3 regions of the Streptomyces sp. NPDC048436 genome follow, and region 1 is predicted to be linked to each of the others. Evidence: riboswitches for the same ligand, from Rfam matches in the RefSeq annotation. Region 1 holds a riboswitch; each other region holds the start of a gene.
The links. Region 1 has a riboswitch for cyclic di-AMP ahead of ACGFX9_RS20105 (NlpC/P60 family protein). Riboswitches for the same ligand answer to the same signal wherever they lie in the genome.
Positions count from the first base shown of each region.

Region 2: another riboswitch for cyclic di-AMP. It lies ahead of ACGFX9_RS33455 (transglycosylase SLT domain-containing protein); the one in region 1 lies ahead of ACGFX9_RS20105 (NlpC/P60 family protein).
Region 3: another riboswitch for cyclic di-AMP. It lies ahead of ACGFX9_RS24305 (transglycosylase family protein); the one in region 1 lies ahead of ACGFX9_RS20105 (NlpC/P60 family protein).

Region 1 is NZ_JBICXP010000005.1:340,285-344,849, reverse strand. It holds gene pcrA (DNA helicase PcrA) at 1-2,217, opposite strand, end outside; cyclic di-AMP (ydaO/yuaA leader) riboswitch at 2,460-2,616, shown strand; gene ACGFX9_RS20105 (NlpC/P60 family protein) at 2,624-3,820, shown strand; gene ACGFX9_RS20100 (hypothetical protein) at 3,896-4,249, opposite strand.
Region 2 is NZ_JBICXP010000013.1:212,815-217,379, reverse strand. It holds gene ACGFX9_RS33460 (TetR/AcrR family transcriptional regulator) at 1-508, shown strand, start outside; gene ACGFX9_RS33455 (transglycosylase SLT domain-containing protein) at 733-1,476, opposite strand; cyclic di-AMP (ydaO/yuaA leader) riboswitch at 1,481-1,677, opposite strand; gene ACGFX9_RS33450 (hypothetical protein) at 2,306-2,677, shown strand; gene ACGFX9_RS33445 (DUF6299 family protein) at 2,728-3,159, opposite strand; gene ACGFX9_RS33440 (class I SAM-dependent methyltransferase) at 3,262-3,888, opposite strand; gene ACGFX9_RS33435 (TetR/AcrR family transcriptional regulator) at 3,952-4,565, shown strand, end outside.
Region 3 is NZ_JBICXP010000007.1:113,628-118,192, reverse strand. It holds gene ACGFX9_RS24315 (cytochrome P450) at 1-590, shown strand, start outside; gene ACGFX9_RS24310 (transglycosylase family protein) at 754-1,758, shown strand; cyclic di-AMP (ydaO/yuaA leader) riboswitch at 1,951-2,138, shown strand; gene ACGFX9_RS24305 (transglycosylase family protein) at 2,142-2,861, shown strand; gene eno (phosphopyruvate hydratase) at 3,141-4,421, shown strand; gene ACGFX9_RS24295 (septum formation initiator family protein) at 4,512-4,565, shown strand, end outside.

The DNA of each region.
Region 1 (4,565 bases):
CAGATGGGCGTCCGGGATCTCCTCCAGGAAGCGCGACGGCGGGTTGTACGAAGGCTGTCCCCAGGCGCTGCGCATCGAGGACCGCGTCAGATACAGCCGCTCCCGCGCGCGCGTGATGCCCACGTACGCGAGGCGGCGCTCTTCCTCCAGCTCCTTGACCTGGCCGAGGGAACGCATGTGCGGGAAGACACCGTCCTCCATGCCGGTCAGGAAGACGACGGGGAACTCCAGGCCCTTGGCGGTGTGCAGGGTCATCAAGGTGATGACTCCGGAGCCGTCGTCCTCCTCGTCCGGGATCTGGTCCGAGTCGGCGACAAGGGCGACCCGCTCCAGGAACTCGGACAGCGTGCCCGACACCCCCGCGCCGGCACCCGCGCCCTCTCCGCCCTCGGGCTCCCCCGCGGTCTCGGCTTCCGCTGTACCTTCCGCAGCACTGCTGTCCTGCTCGAACTCCAGGGCCACGGCGGCGAGTTCCTGGAGGTTCTCGATGCGCGTCTCGTCCTGCGGGTCGGTCGAGGCCTGCAACTCGGCGAGATAGCCCGTCCGTTCGAGCACGGCCTCCAGGACGACGGCAGGGCCCGCGCCGGACTCGACGATGGTCCGCAGCTCCTCCATCAGCGTGTTGAAGCGCTTGACGGCGTTCGCAGAGCGGGCCGCCATCCCGTACGCCTCGTCGACCCGCTTCAGGGCCTGCGGGAAGGAGATCTTCTCGCGCTGCGAGAGCGCGTCGATCATGGCCTCCGCGCGGTCGCCGATGCCCCTCTTCGGTACGTTGAGGATGCGCCGCAGCGGGACGGAGTCCTCCGGGTTGGCGAGCACGCGCAGATACGCGAGGACGTCCCGGACCTCCTTGCGCTCGTAGAAGCGGACGCCGCCGACGACCTTGTAGGGCAGACCGACGCGGATGAAGATCTCTTCGAAGACACGGGACTGCGCGTTCGTCCGGTAGAAGATCGCGACGTCGCCCGCCTTCGCGTCGCCCGCGTCGGTGAGCCGGTCGATCTCGTCGGCGACGAACTGCGCCTCGTCGTGCTCGGTGTCGGCGACATAGCCGGTGATGCCCGCGCCCGCGCCCGCGTTGGTCCACAGGTTCTTGGGGCGGCGGCTTTCGTTGCGCTCGATGACGGCGTTGGCCGCGGTCAGGATCGTCTGCGTGGAGCGGTAGTTCTGCTCCAGGAGGATCGTCGTCGCGTTCGGGTAGTCCTCCTCGAACTGGAGGATGTTGCGGATCGTGGCGCCACGGAAGGCGTAGATCGACTGGTCCGCGTCACCGACGACACACAGCTCGGCGGGGTCGTCACCCTCGCCTCCGGAGGGGCCCACCAGCTCGCGCACAAGGGCGTACTGAGCGTGGTTGGTGTCCTGGTACTCGTCGACCATCACGTGCCGGAAGCGACGGCGGTAGTGGGCGGCGACGTCCGGGAACGCGCGGAACATGTTGACCGTCGTCATGATCAGGTCGTCGAAGTCGAGGGCGTTCGCCTCGCGCAGCCGCGACTGGTACATCGCGTACGCCTGGGCGAGCGTCTTCTCGAAGCCGTCCGAGGCCTGGCCGGCGAAGGTCTCCTCGTCGATCAGCTCGTTCTTCAGGTTCGAGACCTTGGCACTGAAGGACTTCGGCGGGAACTTCTTCGGGTCGATGTCCAGGTCACGGCAGACCAGCGCCATCAGCCGTTTGGAGTCGGCGGCGTCGTAGATCGAGAAGGAGGAGGTGAAGCCGATCGTCTTCGACTCACGGCGCAGTATGCGCACGCACGCGCTGTGGAAGGTCGACACCCACATCGCGTTGGCCCGCGGCCCGACGAGCTGCTCGACGCGCTCCTTCATCTCGCCCGCGGCCTTGTTCGTGAACGTGATCGCCAGGATCTGCCCCGGGTGCACGTGCCGCTCGGCCAGGAGATACGCGATGCGGTGCGTCAGGACCCTGGTCTTGCCGGAGCCGGCGCCCGCGACGATGAGCAGCGGGGCGTCCGCGTGCACGACGGCCGCGCGCTGGTTCTCGTTCAGGCCGTCCAGCAGGGCCGCCGGGTCGATGACGGGGCGCGGGGCGCCGTCGCGGTAGTGCGCGTCCCGGGGTACGGGCGCGTCGAACTTCCCGCCGAACAGATCATCCGGAATGGGTTCCGGAGCACTGTCCTCGGGCGGCGGGGGCTCTTCCTCCGAGGCCCGCGAGGGCTTGAGGTCCGCCAGGAAGCTGTCATCAAAGAGGCTGCTCATCGCCTCCCGAGTCTAGGCGGCCCCACTGACAACCCGCTCCGGGTTCCGGCCACCTCATCCGCCTACGCCCCGCCCGCGGACGGTCACGTTCCGCAACGGCACGGCGTGCCCGCGTCAAGAGCTTCGTAAAGTAACGAAAACGTATCGGGCATATCGAACATCAACCTTCACACGGAGCACACGAGTTGGCTAGCGTGCTCCGCGGGCTGCTCGTACTTCCACCGGCGAACCCCGCCGGGAACGGGCGGCCTCCGCCGAGTTCGATCTACTCGGAGCCGGGGACCCACCAAGATTTTGGGGTGAATCGGTCCCGTACGAAGTACGGGACTGTAGGGCAACCTTCCGAACCACCCGCCCGAACCCGACAGCTAACCCGGTAGGCGGTATACGGAAGGAGTCGCCTCCCTTGGCGTCGCACCGCAAGCCGCGGACCCGCATGGCCGGCCTACGCGCCACCCCCGCCCTCGGCATCACGACGGCAGCCCTCACCTCCGTGGCACTCCTGTCGCAGAGCGCGCAAGCGGCGCCCTCCGCGCCGCAGAAACCCAGCCTCGAAGAAGTCCAGAAGAAGGTCGACGACCTCTACCACCAGGCGGGCGTCGCCACCCAGAAGTACAACTCGGCCAAGGAGCGCACCGAAAAGCAGCGCAAGAAGGTCGACACCCTTCTCGACGATGTGGCCAAGCGCACAGACAAGCTGAACGAGGCCCGTCAGGAGCTCGGTACGTTCGCCGCCGCTCAGTACCGCACCGGAGGCGCCTCCGAGACCGCCACGATGCTGCTCGCCGATGACCCGCAGGGGTACTTCGACCAGAACCACCTGTCGGACCGGCTGACCGCACGCCAGAAGAAGGCGGTCGACGAGTACCAGACGGAGCAGGCCTCGGCGACGAAGCAGCGTACGAAGGCCGCCAAGAGCCTGGAGACGCTGGACAACTCACGCGACGACCTCAGGACGAGCAAGCAGTCGGTCCAGAAGAAGCTGGGCCAGGCGCGCACGATGCTCTCGGAGCTGACGGCCGAGGAGAAGGCGCGGCTCGCGGCGATCGAGAAGAAGAAGGAAGACGAGGCCAAGCGCAAGGCCGCCGAGCTGGCGCGCAAGCAGGAGGCCGAGGCGGAGGCCAAGCGCAAGGCGGCGGAAGAGGCCGCGGCCAAGGAGCGCGAGGAGAACAAGGAGACCCCCGGCTCGGGCACTGGCTCCGACACCGGGACGGGCTCCGGCACGGGCTCCGGGGGGACGGACAGCGGTTACGCGACGAAGGCCGCGAAGGTCATCAACTTCGCGGAGGCGCAGATCGGCAAGCCGTACGTGTGGGGCGCCACCGGCCCCGACTCCTACGACTGCTCCGGGCTCACCCAGGACGCCTGGAAGGCCGCCGGGATCTCCCTGCCGCGCACGACCTGGGACCAGGTGAAGGTCGGAACGACCGTGAAGACGGCCGACGCGAAGCCGGGCGACCTGGTCTTCTTCTATGACGACATCAGCCACGTAGGGATCTACATCGGCGACGGCAAGATGATCCACGCCCCGAAGCCGGGCGCGAACGTCCGCGTCGAGTCGATCTACTACATGCCGATCCACAGCGTGGTGCGTCCCGCATAACCCGTCACACGAAAACTGCCCTCCACGCGCGCGTGGAGGGCAGTTTTCGTGAGGTTCGGGTCAGTGAGGTCCGGGTCAGGTCCACAGCACGGCGATGAAGATGTTCGCGACGGTCAGCAGCCCGACTGCGCCGAACATCCCCTTGTCCACCTTCTCCTCGTCCCGCTTCACGTAGACCAGCGCGAGGATCACGATCAGCACGGCCATCTTGATGCCGATCTTGAGGTTGTTGACCGGATTGTCGTCCGCCTGGTTCAGGCCCACGAGGACCACGCCGGTGACGAGCATGGTCAGCGCGCCGTGCAGCATCGCGGGGTTGAAGCGGGCCGTGCCCTGGCCCATCTGCTTCATCTGGGTGAGGAAGCCACCCAGGAGCGAGGCGATGCCGATGATGTGCAGGCCGACGAAGAGATGGGTGAGAACGTCCATGGTTCCGGAGCCTAGCGGGGGCCCTAGCACCACTCCGTAGCCAGGTGGGCCGCAAGCGCCGCATCGGTCACAGGAGTACGCGAAGACCGTGCGGCCCGGCGGATGGCGCAGTCACTTATGGTCACCGGTCGGCGCACTTCCGTCAGTAGCGCACAATCCGTCACCAACCCGTGACGGTCAGGTTTAGCGTCCTTCGGCAGGTGACCGGCTCCCCACCGCCGCCCGGACCAGGGGCGGCAGCCGGCCACCACCGCCGAGAATCCGGCGGCGGTCCGCTCCCCCCTGTGCGGGCTGCCGCCGGAACCCTAAGGAGCCC
Region 2 (4,565 bases), on a different contig from region 1:
TGCGTCGATGGAACAGATCGCCGAGGCTGCCGGCCTGGCCAGGACGACGGTGCACCGGCGGTTCGCGAACCGCCAGGCCCTCGTCGAGGCACTGGCCGCCTCCGCGAAGCAGCAGCTCACCGAAGCGATCGATGACGCCCACCTGGAATCCGCTCCACCGCTCGTCGCGCTGCACCGCGCCACCGCGAACACGCTGCGGGTCAAAGGCGCGTGGCAGTTCACGCTCGGCAGCCCCCTGGCACAGAACCGCATGGCCAAGGAGGTCTGGTCGGAGATCAACGCCCGGTCTCTGGCCTTCCTGGCCCGGGCGCAGCGCGAGGGGTTCCTCGATCCGGCCGCGGACCTCGAGTGGACGCGGCGGGTCTATTACGCCCTCATCGGCGAGGCCCTGCACGGGCCCGGTGCCTCGGACGACCCGCGGGCGCAGGACCCGGACGCGCTGGCCACGCGCATCGTCGACACGCTGTTGCGTGGCGCTGGACCGCGCGACGGAAGGCACCGGGGCTGAGAGAAAGGCGACGGCCGCCCCGGGTGTCAGCGCTGCTCAGCGTGGACCTGGGCGCGCATGGCCGGCGCGCGGGTGGTGGGGTGGTAGGCCCGCCTACCGTCGAACCACGGCCGTGAGACAAGCCGCCTCACGCAGCCGACCGAACCCAACTGGCCGAGCTGGTCTCCGGTAGGTGATGTCGTCGGCCAGGACGACCATCACTACCGGAGACCTCGGAGAAAGGCCTAGTACGGGCCGTTGACGTTGTCCATCGAGCCGTAGCGGTCGGCCGCGTAGTTGCAGGCGGCCGTGATGTTGGCGACCGGGTCGAAGCTGTCCGTCGAGGTGCCGGGCACGTGGTAGGCGTCGAACGTGGGGGCGATGACCTGCAGGAGTCCCTTGGACGGGGTTCCCGCGGCAGCGTTGACGTCCCAGTTGTTGATGGCCAGCGGGTTGCCGGAGGACTCGCGCATGATGTTGCGGTGGATGCCCTCGTAGGAGCCGGGGATGCCGTGCTGGGCCATGATGTCGAGCGACTCCTTGATCCAGCCGTCGAGGTCGTTGGTGTACGACTTCTTCGCCGGGGCAACGGCGGGCTCGGCGGCGGCCGCGTTGTCGCGCGAGGAGCGGTCGGCACGCTCGGCGGACGCCTTGGAGGCGGCCGGGCCTTCCGCGCCGAGGGTGAGCTTCAGACCGGGGTGGATCAGCTTCGGGTCGCCGCCGAGAGCGCTCCGATTGTCCTGGTACAGCTTCTTCCAGCCGCCGTCGATGGAGTGCTCTCGGGCGATCTTGGCGAGGGAGTCACCCGCGGCGACGACGTAGGTCTTGGGGGCCGCGGCAGGCTTGGCGGCCGTGCCGGCCTGCGCCGCCTCGGCGCCGGTCGCGCCGAGCACCGGGAGGACGAGCACGGCTCCGCCCGTGCCTACGGCGGCGATGCCCCGGGTGAGCGAGCTGGACTTGGGGCGGCGGTGCTTTCCCTTTGCGGGCATGAAGAATTCCTCTCCGTCGCCTGCGAGGTGAGCTGTCGGGTTCGGACGGGAGATGTCCGGTCGCACTGTGAATGCGACTTCACCCCGAGCCGTTCCGGAATCCGGATCGGCGGCTTACCTGGGTTCCCCGCTCCTGCCGTACGTAAGTGAGTGGGTGGGGGACGGCTTCCGGACAGCGGCAGGATTCGGCGTTCCATCCGGATTGACGGTGACGTTAAGCGAGAAAGCCCGGACGAAACAAGGCAAGAATTCGAATGGGGAATGTGACGAGGCCTCATGCCCTTCTTGATCGAAAGGCTCAACTTTCTTTGTCCGGAATGGAAGCGCGTCGACCGGATCTAGGGGCCGGGGGTTCATCGGTGTGACCCGTTTCACTGAACAGGGAGCAACGTGAACGCTGTTCGCCGAATAGCAGAGCGTTTCATTTCGCACGAGTGGTAGCAATACGGGCGGACCATTACGTGCAGCACTAATGACGGGCGTAAGCGACCTTATGGTGCGAACCGGACGTAGTTCGGGTGTTACTTTTCATGTCAAAAGGGGCACTCCGTCATCGATGTCGCCCCGGCCATGCGTGGCTGCGTGCAAGCTCCCGGCCTGTGTCCGAGAAGCGTTGACTCTGCTCCGGGACTGGCTTCGGAATATGACGCCTCAGCAACTCCCTTAGAAATATCGCATCTTGGGAATTGCCTTCGGATTTCAGAGAGTGACTCTCTTTCAACTGGAAGTCCCAGCTGCCGAGCCCGCCCGTGTGGCGGGACGTATTGGCCGGGGCAGCTGGAATCTGGCACTGCGGAGCGGCGAGGAAACACAGAGCCAACTTGACGCCGTGGCGAGGGTGCAGAGCGCGGTCGCGGACGCCGGCGTCGACGACGTCTGGTTCTCGGAGAAGATCGAGCCGACCGGAAAGGCGGTGCTTCGTCTGCGCGGGCCCAGCCCGGCAGTCGTACCAGAAACGGGCAACTCGCAACCGGGGACGCTGATTTTGGTCGAAGGCGCCCTGCCCGAGCCCTGGCGCCGTCTCCCCGATCCCGTGCCCGACGCGGTACACGTCCCTTCGGCGGACCCGGAGTTGCTCGAGCGGACCCTCCGCGAGCGGCTGCCCGCGGACTGGGGCGGTGGCCAGGAGGCGGTGAACCGTGTGTGCGAAGCGATCGGCTGCGAGCTCTCCGCCATGGAGGCGGTCAAGCGCCGTAGCTGACCCCGTCGGGTCAGCTACGGCGCTCGGAGAACAGAGCGTGCTGCACTCCGTCAGTGCAGTTTGACCTGTGCCTCCTCTTGGGCGAGCGGCTGCGGCAGAGGCAGGCCGGACTTGGTGGCCAGCTTCATCAGGTGCGCACGCACGGTGACCTCGCCCGGCTTGTACTGCGTGTTCGTGCCACGGCTGGTGTTGGTCCACTCGCGGACCTGCCCGTCGCAGACCGCGAGGGTGCCGCCGACCCCGGTGGACGTGTAGCCCTTCACGAGGGCGCTGCTGACGAACACCGGGCCGGGGGTGCCATCGGACAGACAGCGGTAGGTGCCGGAGAGCGTGACGGTGCCGTCGGGCGCGATCGTGCCGGTGCGGTTCACGGTCACGCTGTTGGCCGGGGCCGGGGCTGGGGCCGCGTGCACGGGGGCGGGGAGTGCGAGTACCGCGCTGGTCAGGGCCAGTGCGGCAAGGGTGCGTTTCGAGATCTTCATGCCCTGCGAAACGACCACTCCCGCCTGTGGTTCTGACGCACTCGGCCAAACGGAGGCCATCGCGCTACTGGCGAAGCGCCGGGAGCCGGTCGGCTTTCACGCTCATGCCGTGGCGGCGACGCGGTGCAGCGTGAACCAGAACGTCGGGACCGGGTTCGTGCCGGGCGTCACGTCGGTCAGCCGCCACCCGGCGAACCTGGCGCCGAGTTCGTCCGCGGTGACGCCGGAGATCGGGTCGTCGAATGCCTCAGGGCCGTAGCCGAACATCAGCAGTCGTGCACCGGGGGCGGCACGCTTCGTGAGACCGGCCGCGTAGGCGTCGCGGCGGTGCGGTGGAATACCGCAGTAACAGCTCAGGTCGAAGAACAGGTCGTACGGGCCGGGCACGCCCACTTCGTCGAGTCGGGTGGCGTCCCCGCACAGCACCGTGACGTCCGCCCCGCCCGCGGCGGCCTTCTCCCTCGCCTGCCGGACCGCGCGGTCGACCAGGTCGACGGCCGCCACCCGCCAGCCGTGCCGGGCCAGGTACACCGCATTGGTCCCGGTGCCGCAGCCGAGTTCGAGGGCCCGGCCCGGCATCAGCGCGCCGGGCCCCTCTACCAGGGCCACGAGCTCGGGCGGCGTGATGCCACAGTCCCACGGCGGTTTGCCCTCCCGGTAGAAGTCCTCCAACTCCCGGCGCACAGCAGCCTCTTGATCGAGCTCCACAGTCGTCCGAGTCTCACTCATCGCTACCCCTCCAACGAACTAGAGTTCATCTCTAGTGGCTGACTCTAGAGATAGACTCCTGGCATGGATGTGGTCAAGGGATCCGACGGACAGAACGTCAAGCGCCCCGACAAACGGGCCGAGCGCTCACGGCTCACCCGCGAGAAGATCGTCGCGGCGGCGCGCGACCTGTTCGTCGCGCAGGGGTACGGCGCGACAAGCCTTCAGGAGGTTGCGGATCGCGCGGGTGTGGCTGTTCAGACCGTGTACTTCGTGTTCCGTAACAAGCGCGCGCTGTTCAAGGACGTCGTAGACACGTCCATCGCGGGCGACACCGAGCCGATCGCCACGATGGACCGGGACTGGTTCCGCGCCGCGTGCGCCGAGCCCACCGCGGCCGGGCAGTTGCGCGCCCACGTGCGGGGCGTACGCGACATCCTCGGCCGTGTCGCCCCGATGGTGCCGCTGATCGCGGCTGCGGCGGCCACGGACGCGGAGATCGCCGCTCAGTGGCCCGCGGGCCCCGACCCGCGCTACACCGTCCAGCATGCCGCGGCGAAGGCACTGACCTCCAAGCCCGACGCTCGCCCCGACGTCGACACCGCCCGTGCCGCGGACCTGCTGTACGGGTTGCTCAGCCCGGAGCTGTATCTGGTCTTTGTCCGCAACCGGGGCTGGTCCCCCGAGGCCTGGGAAGA
Region 3 (4,565 bases), on a different contig from region 1:
CCGACCACGGCGAGCACCTCACGGAGAACGAGGCCGCCGCGATGGCCTTCATCCTTCTGTTCGCCGGGTTCGAGACCACGGTCAACTTGATCGGCAACGGCACCTACGCCCTCCTCACCCACCCCGAGCAGCGCGAGCAACTCCAGGACTCCCTCAGGGACGGCGACACCGGCCTCCTGGAGACCGGGCTCGAAGAGCTCCTCCGCTTCGACGGGCCCGTCGAGCTCGCCACGTGGCGGTACGCGACCGAGGCGCTGCGTATCGGGGACCAGGACATCGAGCGCGGCGACCCCGTCCTCGTCGTTCTCGCCGCCGCCGATCGTGACCCGGAACGTTTCCGGTATCCGGACACGCTCGACCTCACCCGCCGCGACAACCAACACCTCGGCTACGGCCATGGCATTCATTACTGTCTCGGCGCACCGCTCGCCCGGCTCGAAGGACAGGCCGCCCTCGCGACCCTCCTGCGCCGCCTTCCTGACCTGCGACTCGCGGTGGAACCTGGTGATTTGAGATGGCGCGGCGGGCTCATCATGCGGGGACTGCGCACGCTGCCCGTGGAGTTCGCACCCGCACAGAAGAGCAAATAGAGGGGAATGGAAACCCCGTCCAGCTGACGCGCCGTCAAGACTGTGACTTTCACGTGATCTCCGCTGCATCGACTTGTGACAAGCGTTCGACTGCCGCTACGTTCACCGACGACTCGGCATCCCGTGCCGCAGTCGTCGCTCCAGTCACGCGAAAGGCAACCGCATGCTCTCCGGCAATGGTCGTCACCGACGCCCCCGCCAGGCCCCGGCCCTGATCGTCGCGGCAGGAGTCGCAGGATCGGCCATCGCCATCCCGCTGCTCGGCGCCACCAGCGCGAGCGCGGCGGACACCGTCACGTGGGACAAGCTCGCGGAGTGCGAGAGCGGTGGCTCATGGAGCGCGGACGCGGGCAACGGCTACTACGGCGGGCTCCAGCTCTCGCAGCAGACCTGGGAGGACTTCGGCGGCCTCGACTACGCGCCGAGCGCCGACCAGGCCAGCCGTTCGCAGCAGATCTCCGTCGCCGAGAAGGTCCTCGACGACCAGGGGCCCGACGCCTGGCCGAGCTGCGCGCCGATAGCCGGTCTCACCGACGACGGCGCCGCTGCCGACGTCGACCCGGGCGCCCCGGTCACCATCCTGCCCTCGGACGAGGCGGACGAGCCCGCGGCGGGCGAGTCGGGTGACGACCCGTCGGACAGCGCCACGCCGTCGGAGAAGTCCTCGGAGAAGCCCTCGGACGAGACCTCGAAGAAGCCGTCCAAGGAGCCTTCCGAGAAGCCCGCCGACGACGGCGAATCCCGAGACAAGAATCACGACGATGCGGACAAGTCGGATGGTTCCGACGGTTCCGGCGACTCCACTGGTTCCGATGACTCCGGCAAATCCGGGCAGGACGACGCCACTTCGCCCGCCCCCGGCGCCTCCACCGACGAAGGTGAGGGCGAGGGCGCAGGCCGTCACCGCGGCGGCAGCGCCGGCGACGAGGAGGCCGGCAGTGGCGACCGCGACGGCTCCGGGCGGCACGCCTCCCGTGGCGAGGAGCGTCAGCAGGACGGCTCCGACGGGACGTACACGGTCCGCTCCGGAGACAACCTCTCGGTCATCGCGGACGACCTCGACGTGAAGGGCGGATGGACCGAGCTGTACGCCGAGAACGAGAAGTCCGTCGGTTCCGATCCTGACCTCATCCTGCCCGGTCAGAGCCTCGATTTGGGCGAAAAGTAGCGGTAGTTGACGAACCGTCGGGCAGTCGCTTTGCGCCTGATGTCTGGTTTGGTGCAAGTGAGAGATGGGTCTCAGAAGCCCTGATCGTCTTTGAAATTAGGCGGATCGCATGCCTAACGTCGTGACCGCTCGCCACAGCGGGCCCCGCCGGTCGGTACGCCGAGTCCTGCCAACGGCCGTTCGGGAAATGTCGTCGCGTAAGCGCCGTAGGCAGGAGCGGGGGAACCAAGGTTTCCGCCGGGCCCGGCCGTTGAGCATCGCGAGAGCGAGGCCAGCAGACAGGAACGGCTAGGGGTTAAGTCGCACTCGAGAAGTGCGGCCGGGCAACTTCACTGGCCCGAACCCGACAGCTCACCTCGCAGGCGTCGGTGAGGGGATCTCTCATGCTGTTTTCCAGCAAGGGCAAGCACCGCCGCCCGTCCAAGGCCACCCGCGTCGCCACGCTCGCCGGCGTCACCGGTGTCGCCGTCGCCGCCCCGCTGATGGCGGCCGGTTCGGCCTCCGCCGCGACCGGCGCCGAGTGGGACGCCGTCGCCCAGTGCGAGGCCGGCGGCAACTGGTCCATCAACACCGGCAACGGCTACACGGGCGGCCTGCAGTTCTCGTCGTCCACGTGGGCCGCGTACGGCGGCACGAAGTACGCGCCCTCCGCCGACAAGGCCTCCAAGGCCCAGCAGATCGAGATCGGCGAGAAGGTCCTCGCGGGCCAGGGCAAGGGTGCCTGGCCGAGCTGCGGCACCGGCCTCTCGGGCGCCTCGTACCAGGGTGGCGGAGCGCAGGAGAGCGCCCCGCAGCAGACCCAGGAGCAGCCGAAGAGCCAGCCCAGCGCCCAGACCGAGCAGCCGCAGCAGGCCGCTCCGAAGGCCGCTCCCAAGGCTGAGGCCGCCCCGAAGGCCGAGTCCGAGAAGACCGTCGAGACCCCGACCGGCAAGACGGTCAAGAAGGGCGACGGCGAGTACAAGGTCAAGAAGGGTGACACCCTCTCCAAGATCGCCGAGGCGAAGGACGTCAAGGGCGGCTGGCACAAGGTGTACAAGCTCAACGGCGACATCATCGAGAACGCCGACATGATCTTCCCGGGCCAGCAGCTCCACCTGAGCTAGTCGCTGGCGGGGGCGCCCTGCTGTCGCGATCATCTGCGGGTGCGTCGTGGTTGCTCGCGCAGTTCCCCGCGCCCCTTCGGGCGCCACCTCCACCCCGCCCCGGTGCGCGTATCCCCCGTACGCGCCGGGGCGGGGCTCTTTGTTCCGTTCGGAAACTTTTTGCTCTCGGTTTGTCCACAGGGCGGTCGCTCGGCTGGCTCTTGCCCGGGAGCCGGTTAGGCTCGTGTCCGCGAGGCCAACGCCCCGCGTACCCGCGTCACATCCCAGAAGGAGATGCTCGTGCCGTCCATCGACGTCGTCGTAGCCCGGGAAATCCTGGACTCCCGAGGCAACCCCACGGTCGAGGTCGAGGTCGGCCTCGACGACGGCAGCACGGGTCGTGCCGCCGTTCCGTCCGGTGCGTCCACCGGTGCTTTCGAGGCCATCGAACTCCGTGACGGTGACCCCAACCGTTACATGGGCAAGGGCGTGGAGAAGGCCGTCCTCGCCGTCATCGAGCAGATCGGCCCGGAGCTCGTCGGGTACGACGCGACCGAGCAGCGCCTGATCGACCAGGCGATGTTCGACCTCGACGCCACCGACAACAAGGGCTCGCTCGGCGCCAACGCCATCCTCGGCGTCTCGCTCGCCGTCGCGCACGCCGCGTCGGAGGCCTCGGACCTGCCGCTCTTCCGCTACCTCGGCGGCCCGAACGCGCACCTGCTGCCCGTTCCGATGATGAACATCCTGAACGGCGGGTCGCACGCCGACTCGAACGTCGACATCCAGGAGTTCATGATCGCGCCGATCGGCGCCGAGTCGTTCTCCGAGGCCCTGCGCTGGGGCACCGAGGTCTACCACACGCTCAAGAAGGTCCTGAAGGACAAGGGCCTCTCCACGGGCCTGGGCGACGAGGGCGGCTTCGCCCCGAACCTGGAGTCCAACCGCGCCGCGCTCGACCTCATCCTCGAGGCCATCAAGCAGGCCGGTTACGTCCCCGGTGAGCAGATCGGTCTCGCGCTCGACGTCGCCGCGTCCGAGTTCTACAAGGACGGCTCGTACGAGTTCGAGGGCAAGTCCCGCTCGGCCGCCGAGATGACCGAGTACTACGAGGAGCTCGTCTCCTCGTACCCCCTCGTCTCCATCGAGGACCCGCTGTTCGAGGACGACTGGGCCGGCTGGAACGCCATCACCGAGAAGCTCGGCGACAAGGTCCAGCTCGTGGGCGACGACCTGTTCGTCACCAACCCCGAGCGCCTGGCTCGCGGCATCGAGGAGAAGTCCGCGAACGCCCTGCTCGTCAAGGTCAACCAGATCGGTTCGCTGACCGAGACCCTGGACGCCGTCGAGATGGCCCAGCGCAGCGGCTTCAAGTGCATGATGTCCCACCGCTCCGGTGAGACCGAGGACGTCACGATCGCCGACCTCGCCGTCGCCACCAACTGCGGCCAGATCAAGACCGGCGCCCCGGCCCGCTCCGAGCGCGTCGCCAAGTACAACCAGCTGCTCCGCATCGAGGAGATCCTCGACGACGCGGCGGTCTACGCCGGGCGTTCGGCGTTCCCCCGCTTCAAGGGCTGAGCCCAGCTCCCCTGAGTAGTTACCTACGTCCCCGTACTCGGTCCCGTACCGTGTGCGGGGACGTACGTACGTATCGGGGAGGCGGCATAGATGGCCGTGAAGGACCGCGACCGGTTCTCCACCGCGACCAGGCTGCGGCTGCTC